DNA from 4 places in the Pantoea sp. S-LA4 genome. Region 1 is predicted to be linked to each of the others. Evidence: predicted binding sites of a transcription regulator. Region 1 holds the regulator's gene; each other region holds the start of a gene.
The links. Region 1 encodes CRP, which controls carbon source genes, mostly activating them, when cyclic AMP is high. Its sites were predicted from a motif close to ATGTGANNNNNNTCACAT; they were not measured.

Region 1 (2,206 bases):
GATGCGGTTAAAGTGATAAAGACAGAAATTTCCCACCGGATTATCAGGATGCTGGCGGGCAATTTTTTCCAGCGCGCCGAGCTGCTTCTCCATGCCAAACCGATCGGGTAACTGGTGATAGAGAATGTTATCCGCCAGCACCCGTAAGCGGGCCGAGATGGTCTGAGCATTCCAGCGGATCACCGCTTCCGCATGGCTCTGCTCCACCAGTTTCTGCACCTCTTCCGGCTGATGCAGGCTGACCGAGATATGTTCCTGCAGATCCAGCGCCACCTGAAAAGCACGGGTCAGCCGCTTATGGCTGTGATCCCGACTGGCGGACAGCATGTGCATCTGCTGGTAACAGGTGGTGATCAGATCGACCACTTTTTGCTGACGCGCCAGCAGCGGTGGCAGGGCCTTTTCCGGATCGGTCAGCTGGGTCAGCAGGGTATATTTGGCGTCGCAATAGTTGGCCAGTTCACGGTAGATCAGGCTCAGGCTTTCGCGCATCGGCTGCTCTTTCCACAGCCAGAACCAGAACCAGTTAAACAGCCCGTACCACAGCGTGCCGGCGATATAGAGCAGCGGCGGTACGTAGATCGGCATACGGCCAATCAGACTCAGCGTGAAGATGGCGGCGATCAGCGAGCCCGGCAACAGACGGCCGTGCAACGGGCTAATTTCACCGGTGACGCCCAGCAGCAGCGGCATCGCGAACAGAATCAGCGGCAAAGGAATCGCGTGCAGCGTCAGCCACTGAATCAGAAAACTGCCGAGCGCAAACAGGCTGCCGCCAACAATCAGGCGTTTGAAGAAACGTTTATGCGGGGTATCCAGACCGGCGATATTGCAACAGGCGGGGACTAACGAGAACAGCAGACCTTTTTGCAGGTCGCCAGCCAGCCAGCCCAGCGCCACTGGCAGACAGAGCACCAGCGTTTGCCGCAAGGCGTAATTGACTTCAGGATGGTAAATAATTCGACGCCACATCGGCCCAACACAAACAATAACGGCGCGATGTTGCCATCACGCCGTGGGTGACAGGAATTAGCGGGTGCCGTAAACGACGATGGTTTTGCCGTGTGCGGAGATCAGGTTCTGATCTTCCAGCATCTTCAAAATACGGCCCACGGTTTCACGTGAGCAACCAACGATTTGGCCAATTTCCTGACGAGTAATTTTAATTTGCATGCCGTCGGGATGCGTCATGGCATCTGGCTGCTTCGCCAGGTTAAGCAGAGTCTGAGCAATGCGTCCGGTGACGTCGAGGAAAGCGAGGTTACCCACTTTTTCAGACGTAACCTGCAGGCGACGCGCCATCTGCGACGAGAGTCGCATCAGGATATCGGGGTTAACCTGGATCAGCTGACGGAATTTCTTGTAGGAAATCTCCGCCACTTCGCACGCGGTTTTCGCACGTACCCAGGCGCTGCGCTCCTGACCTTCTTCGAACAGGCCAAGCTCGCCAATAAAATCGCCCTGATTCAGGTAAGAAAGAATCATCTCTTTGCCTTCTTCATCTTTAATCAGAACCGCGACGGAACCTTTCACGATGTAGTAAAGCGTTTCTGCTTTTTCACCTTGGTGAATCAGCGTACTTTTGGATGGATACTTGTGAATATGGCAATGGGACAGGAACCATTCGAGTGTAGGGTCTGTTTGCGGTTTGCCGAGAACCATTCGCTATTATCCTCTGTTGTAATCGTGCCCAAAATACAGGGGGCAGTTTTCCCTGTCAGGCGATGAAAGCTTCAAGCGTTTCCCTTACAGGAAATTATTCGGGCTGCATTCGGCGCAGTGCGCATCATTCTTCCCGGCTTCGCCATCGGGTGACGAAAAATATTTTCAGCACTGTTTGTAGCACAGCTTTTGCCGACTGTCTTCTGTTGTCTCGCTTCAGCTAACAGCGGATTTCTCTGGATTGCTGTTTACCAGGCGAAAGCGTACTCTGACGGCAAAACCGCATATTCTGGAGCGAAAATCATGCAGGCAAGAGTGAAATGGGTAGAAGGGCTGACATTCCTCGGTGAGTCGTCGTCCGGCCATCAGGTATTAATGGATGGCAATTCGGGTGATAAAGCGCCCAGCCCAATGGAGATGGTGCTGATGGCGGCGGGCGGATGTAGCGCCATCGACGTGGTTTCAATTCTGCAAAAAGGCCGCAACGATGTGGCTGATTGTGAAGTGAAACTGACCTCAGAACGTCGTGAAGAGGCGCCGCGAA
Region 2 (2,206 bases), 1.5 Mb from region 1:
CGCGGTTTCTGATTTTTCCTGCTTATTCTGCTTATCTTCACCCAGCTTGCCGCTGATCATCGACATGGCAATAGTGACCACCAGGATGCCGCCAGCGATGCGGAACGAGTCAATCGAGATGCCGAAAATATGCAAAATCCCATCGCCGAGAAACAGCGATGTCCACAGAATGATCGCCACCGCGAGGTTAGCCGTCAGATTGGTTTTATTACGCTCAGTTACGCCCTGATAGCGGGTCATGCTGATAAAGACCGGAATAATCCCTACCGGGTTAACCAGCGCAAAGAGACCGACAAAAAATTTTATATAGCCTGATAAATCTAATAGCGCAGGGTTCACGACAGACTCCGTACCACGGGGGAGGAAAACGCGCCTAATGTAAGTGAAAACGCGCCCTGATGCCAGATGTGCAGACAGCTATTTATTCTGCCAATCGCCCTGCGTTTTAGCGCATTTTACCAGACAATAAAAAGCTGCTGGTTTTAGCCGCTGCAAGCCAGCTGCCCAGAGGCGTAACCGGTTTTAGCAAGCAGGCGCTGAAAAGTGCGGCTGAAAGGTGTCAGCTTGGGTTTAAATTGATCTGCATCAAAATTGCCCTACCTCAAACCAGGTAATCTTTTCGCAACGGAAGTATTAACGGTATCGATGTTCATCATCGCTGCTGTGAGAGCAGACTAGTTTAGTAAACAGTTGAAAATCCGGGCGTTCTGGCCCAATCCGACGCGCTAGCCAGGCGGGACTATACTCAGGACGCAGGATTGTTTACTAAAAAAGTTTAACTTCCTTCAGGAGAACACCATGGCCGTTACTAATGTCGCTGAACTTAATGCACTGGTTGAACGTGTAAAAAAAGCACAGCGTGAATACGCCAACTTTTCCCAACAACAGGTTGACGCCATTTTCCGTGCTGCCGCGCTTGCCGCCGCAGATGCCCGAATTCCCCTTGCTAAAATGGCCGTTGCCGAATCCGGCATGGGCATCGTCGAAGATAAGGTGATCAAAAATCATTTTGCTTCTGAATATATCTATAACGCTTACAAAGATGAAAAAACCTGCGGTGTGTTAGCCACCGACGACACCTTCGGTACCATCACTATCGCTGAGCCTATTGGTTTGATCTGCGGTATCGTTCCGACCACTAACCCCACTTCCACCGCCATTTTTAAAGCCCTGATCAGCCTCAAAACCCGTAACGGCATTATCTTTTCACCCCATCCTCGTGCCAAAGACGCCACCAATAAAGCGGCGGATATCGTGTTGCAGGCAGCCATCGCGGCCGGCGCACCTAAAGATATTATCGGCTGGATTGATGCCCCTTCGGTTGAGCTCTCTAATCAGTTAATGCATCACCCTGACATCAACCTGATTCTGGCAACCGGTGGTCCAGGCATGGTGAAGGCGGCTTACAGCTCCGGTAAACCTGCCATCGGTGTCGGTGCCGGTAATACACCTGTAGTGATTGATGAAACAGCCGATGTGAAACGCGCTGTCGCCTCTATCCTGATGTCGAAAACCTTCGATAACGGTGTGATCTGCGCCTCTGAGCAGTCAGTGATTGTGGTTGATTCGGCCTATGATGCGGTGCGTGAACGCTTTGCCAGTCACGGCGGCTATATGCTGCAGGGTGCTGAGTTAAGTGCAGTGCAGAACATCATTCTGAAAAACGGTGGCCTGAATGCCGCCATCGTCGGTCAGCCAGCGTTTAAAATTGCTGAGATGGCGGGCATTACCGTTCCTCCGAGCACCAAGATTCTGATTGGTGAAGTGCAGCTGGTGGACGAGTCTGAGCCTTTTGCCCACGAAAAACTGTCACCTACGCTTGCGATGTACCGGGCGAAAGATTTCCACGACGCGGTTAATAAAGCGGAAAAACTGGTGGCGATGGGCGGCATCGGTCACACCTCCTGTCTCTATACTGACCAGGACAACCAGACTGAGCGCGTGCACTATTTCGGCGACAAAATGAAGACCGCACGTATCCTGATCAATACCCCGGCTTCTCAGGGCGGTATCGGCGACCTCTACAACTTTAAACTGGCACCTTCTCTGACGCTGGGTTGTGGTTCATGGGGCGGTAACTCCATCTCTGAAAACGTCGGTCCGAAACATCTGATCAATACCAAAACTGTCGCCAAGCGAGCTGAGAATATGTTGTGGCATAAACTTCCTAAATCCATCTACTTCCGTCGGGGCTCTCTGCCAATTG
Region 3 (2,206 bases), 450 kb from region 1:
CGACTGAATCGAGGCCAATATCTTTGGACATCGCCGAACCGGCAATCGAAATGGTTGCGCGGTCGCCGTAGTTGAATGAGGTGACAATAAATAACATCACCACAATCCAGTATCGGGCATTGGTGCGCTTCTGCACCGTTTCCGCGGTCTGGCTGAAACTATTCATGATGCACTCCTGAAATATAGCGTGAGCTACATTCGCTCTGACTGCATACACATCGCGTTGGGTATCAGAGAGAAGTTGGGTTAAACACGGCGATCTTTTTGTTTTGGCAAACTTTTCTTTACCCTTACTGTTTTGCGGCAGCCTGCCGGTAAAGGGTGCTGACCGGGGAACCGCGGCCGGTGCAACCTGCGACAGAATGGGTAAAGCGTCGTGACGGATAACCTGACTTTGGCTAACGGAAATCAGTATAAGAACACCCTGCGGCGATGACATTGGAGCATCGCCCTGGAATAGGATTGATGTTTACTGGATTATTTGGCGTTTGCACAGAATCCTGCGGCATGGCTCACGGAACCTGTAAATAACCGCCTCTCAACAGGCCGGAAAGCCGTTTTCCCCCTCTGTTTGTGAGGTTCTTCACTTGCTTTTGGATAATCGACCCAAAACGCCGCGACAAATCTTTTCAAAGCCGGTCAATTGCACAATGCACAGCCTGCAGCGCCTCCTTATACTGAAACTGGCAAACTGTGACAGCGACTATCACAACAACGCACCGCAAAAGTACGGTGCGACAGACCGGAAGGTGAGCGATGACCCCTACTACAACCGAACAACCGCTCTATATCAAAGTCCATGAGCTCGACAATGTCGCGATTGTGGTCAACAGCCTGGGCTTGCCCGCCGGCACCCGTTTCGCTGATGGCCTGACGCTGACGGAGCATGTGCCTCAGGGTCATAAAGTGGCGCTAAGCGCGATTGCGCAGGGCGCACCCATTCTGCGCTACGGTGAAGTGATCGGTTATGCGCTACGCGACATCGCCGAAGGGAGCTGGATAGATGAGTCGCTGGTGGCTCTGCCGGAAGCCCCGCCGCTTGAGAGCCTGCCGCTGGCGACCCAGGTGCCTGCCGAACTGCCGGCGCTGGAAGGCTATACCTTTGAAGGCTATCGCAACGCCGATGGCAGCGTCGGCACCCGTAACCTGCTCGGCATCACCACCAGCGTACACTGCGTGGCAGGCGTGGTTGACCATGTGGTACAGCTGATTGAACGCGATTTACTGCCGCGCTATCCCAATGTCGATGGCGTGGTGGCACTGAACCATCTTTATGGCTGCGGCGTGGCGATCAATGCGCCGGCGGCAGTGGTGCCGATTCGCACCATCCACAACCTGGCGCTGAACGCCAACTTCGGCGGCGAAGTGATGATTGTCAGTCTCGGCTGTGAAAAATTACAGCCGGAACGGCTGCTGACCGGCACGCCAGACGTGCAGCCGATCTCGCTGGAGGAGCATGACATTGTGCGGCTGCAGGATGAGAAGCTGGTTGGGTTCGGCGCGATGGTTGACGAAATTTTGCAGGTCGCCGAGCGACACCTGAAGCGACTGAATCAGCGCCAGCGCGAAACCTGTCCGGCTTCTGAGCTGGTTGTCGGCATGCAGTGCGGCGGCAGCGATGCCTTTTCGGGCGTGACGGCCAATCCTGCGGTTGGTTTCGCCTCCGATCTGCTGGTGCGCTGTGGCGCTACGGTGATGTTCTCGGAGGTCACTGAGGTGCGTGATGCGATTCATCTGCTGACGCCGCGCGTCATTAATGAAGAGGTTGGTAAGCGCTTACTGGAGGAGATGGCCTGGTATGATGACTACCTGAATCAGGGGCAGACCGATCGCAGCGCCAACCCGTCGCCTGGTAATAAAAAAGGCGGACTGGCAAACGTGGTGGAAAAAGCGCTCGGCTCGATCGCTAAATCGGGTCGCAGTGCGATTGTCGAAGTGCTGTCGCCAGGTCAGCGCCCTACCCGACGCGGCTTAATCTATGCCGCGACCCCAGCCAGCGATTTTGTCTGTGGCACCCAGCAGATGGCTTCCGGCATTACTCTGCAGGTGTTCACTACCGGACGCGGTACGCCGTACGGACTGGCGGCCATTCCGGTGATTAAGATGGCAACGCGTAATGCGCTGGCCGAGCGCTGGCACGATCTGATGGATATCAATGCCGGTACGATCGCCACCGGCGAAGAGAGCATTGAGCAGGTAGGCTGGC
Region 4 (2,206 bases), 280 kb from region 1:
ATCGACGGTAGCGGTAATGTCGCGCGTGGCGTAGAAGCGTTTATCCGCCGGGGCCAGGGAGTTGGTCTGGCCGATAATCGCCACCCCAACCTGTTTGATGATTTCGCGGAAGCGGTCATCGCTGGGGAAGATATCAAAGCCCGGAATCGCCTCCAGCTTGTCCAGCGTGCCGCCGGTATGACCGAGGCCACGGCCGGAGATCATCGGAATATAGCCGCCGCAGGCGGCCACCATCGGCCCGAGCATCAGTGACGTCACATCGCCGACGCCGCCGGTCGAATGCTTATCCACCACCGGCCCATTCAGGTTGAGCGATTTCCAGTTCAGCACGGTACCGGAATCACGCATCGCCATGGTCAGCGCCACGCGCTCAGGCAGCGTCATGTCGTGGAAATAGATGGTCATCGCCAGCGCGGCGATCTGACCTTCCGAAACGGTGTTATCACGCACACCATTGATGAAGAAGCGAATCTCCTCTTCAGTCAGCGCATGGCCGTCACGTTTTTTGCGAATTATTTCTTGTGGCAGGAACAAGGTAACCCCCTGGTTCAGGGAAATCAGGATGGGGAACAGGCGGTCAGCGACCGCCTGAAAGATCAGTAACCCGCTTTGCTGGTGTCGCTGTCATGACCCAGGGTATTCAGCAGGCTCGCCAGCAGGCTTGATGCACCAAAACGGAAATGACGCGCATCGGCCCAGTCGGCACCCAGCGTCTCTTCCGCCATTTTCAGGTAGAGCGCGGCATCTTCAGCGGTGCGCACGCCACCAGCGGGCTTAAAGCCAACCTGCTGGCTGACGCCTTTATCGCGGATCACGTTCATCATGATCTGCGCCACTTCAGGCGTGGCGTTAACCGGCACTTTACCGGTAGAGGTTTTGATGAAGTCCGCACCGGCATCAATCGCGATTTCAGAGGCCTGACGGATCAGCGCTTCCTGCTTGAGTTCGCCGGTTTCGATGATCACTTTCAGCAGCACATCTGCTTCGGCGCAGGCGGTTTTACAGGCTTTCACCAGATCAAAACCGACCTGGCTGTTGCCGGCAATCAGCGCACGATACGGGAACACCACATCCACTTCATCGGCACCGTAGGCGATCGCCGCGCGGGTTTCTGCCAGCGCAATATCAATGTCGTCATTGCCGTGCGGGAAGTTAGTCACCGTGGCGATGCGGATTTCCGGGGTACCCTGCTCGCGCAGCGTTTTACGGGCAATCGGAATAAAACGCGGATAGATACAGATTGCGGCGGTGTTGCCTGCCGGGGATTTAGCCTGATGACACAGGGCGATCACTTTTGCGTCGGTGTCGTCGTCATTCAGGGTGGTTAAATCCATCAGTTTCAGGGCGCGCAGGGCAAGGTGTTTGATATCGGTCATGAGGCTCTCCAAAGGATCGAGGTGCGATCCACCGGCTGGCCGGCGGAATGTGATAATAATAACAGCGTAACCGGCTTTTTTATGTGCCAGTAGTCACATCAGAATAAGAAAATGATGTAATACTGACATGAAAAACCAGATCTGAGTCGCATATAACGCCATTTAAAGCCCATTATACGCCACCCGATCAAATGTTACTATTATCACATACACCCTGGGGCAAAGGCGATCCGCTAGCGCTGAGCGGGTTGAAGGCGTACGGCAGGGAAAGCGGGATCGAGCTGAAACAGCTGCTGGCTGTTATGCCACAGCGCATCGGCGATCTCTTCAGGGGATTCTTCCCGCAAGGTGCAGAGCGTCTCCCACACCTGGCGCGCCCGTTCTGGCCGGTTTGGCTGGCCCTGAAAGCCTTTCAGCGGCATATCCGGCGCATCGGTTTCCAGCAGCAGCGAAGAGAGCGGCAGCTGCGCCAGCGTCTGACGGGTTTTGCTCGCCCGTTCATAGGTAATGGTGCCGCCGACGCCAATCGCATAGCCGAGTTTAATAAACGCCTGCGCCTGTTGCAGGCTGCCCGCGAAGCCGTGTACTACGCCGCGACGCGGCAGATCGTGACGCCGCAGATGCTGGGCCAGCTTGTCATGGGTACGCCGTGAGTGCAGGATCACCGGCAGCGCATAGCGTTTCGCCAGTTTAAGCTGCGCATCAAGAAAGCGCAGTTGCTTATCAAACTGCGGATCGTCGCGATAGAGATCCAGCCCGATCTCGCCGATCGCCACCAGCTTACGCGGGCGCTGCTGCAGCAACGTCTCCAGCTGATCGAGATGGGCTTC

Region 2: the regulator CRP is predicted to act here: its motif matches at 574-591, upstream of adhE (bifunctional acetaldehyde-CoA/alcohol dehydrogenase).
Region 3: the regulator CRP is predicted to act here: its motif matches at 572-589, upstream of garD (galactarate dehydratase).
Region 4: the regulator CRP is predicted to act here: its motif matches at 1,568-1,585, upstream of deoC (deoxyribose-phosphate aldolase).

Annotation. Positions count from the first base shown of each region.
Region 1 covers NZ_JBTLRC010000002.1:3,400,831-3,403,036, reverse strand. The annotation lists gene ACX3P5_RS16905 (YccS/YhfK family putative transporter) at 1-972, opposite strand, end outside; gene crp (cAMP-activated global transcriptional regulator CRP) at 1,030-1,662, opposite strand; gene ACX3P5_RS16895 (OsmC family protein) at 1,966-2,206, shown strand, end outside.
Region 2 covers NZ_JBTLRC010000002.1:1,894,212-1,896,417, forward strand. The annotation lists gene ACX3P5_RS09735 (YchE family NAAT transporter) at 1-339, opposite strand, end outside; gene adhE (bifunctional acetaldehyde-CoA/alcohol dehydrogenase) at 799-2,206, shown strand, end outside.
Region 3 covers NZ_JBTLRC010000002.1:2,952,233-2,954,438, forward strand. The annotation lists gene ACX3P5_RS14670 (MFS transporter) at 1-166, opposite strand, end outside; gene garD (galactarate dehydratase) at 757-2,206, shown strand, end outside.
Region 4 covers NZ_JBTLRC010000002.1:3,116,034-3,118,239, forward strand. The annotation lists gene deoA (thymidine phosphorylase) at 1-534, opposite strand, end outside; gene deoC (deoxyribose-phosphate aldolase) at 597-1,376, opposite strand; gene ACX3P5_RS15455 (TatD family hydrolase) at 1,610-2,206, opposite strand, start outside.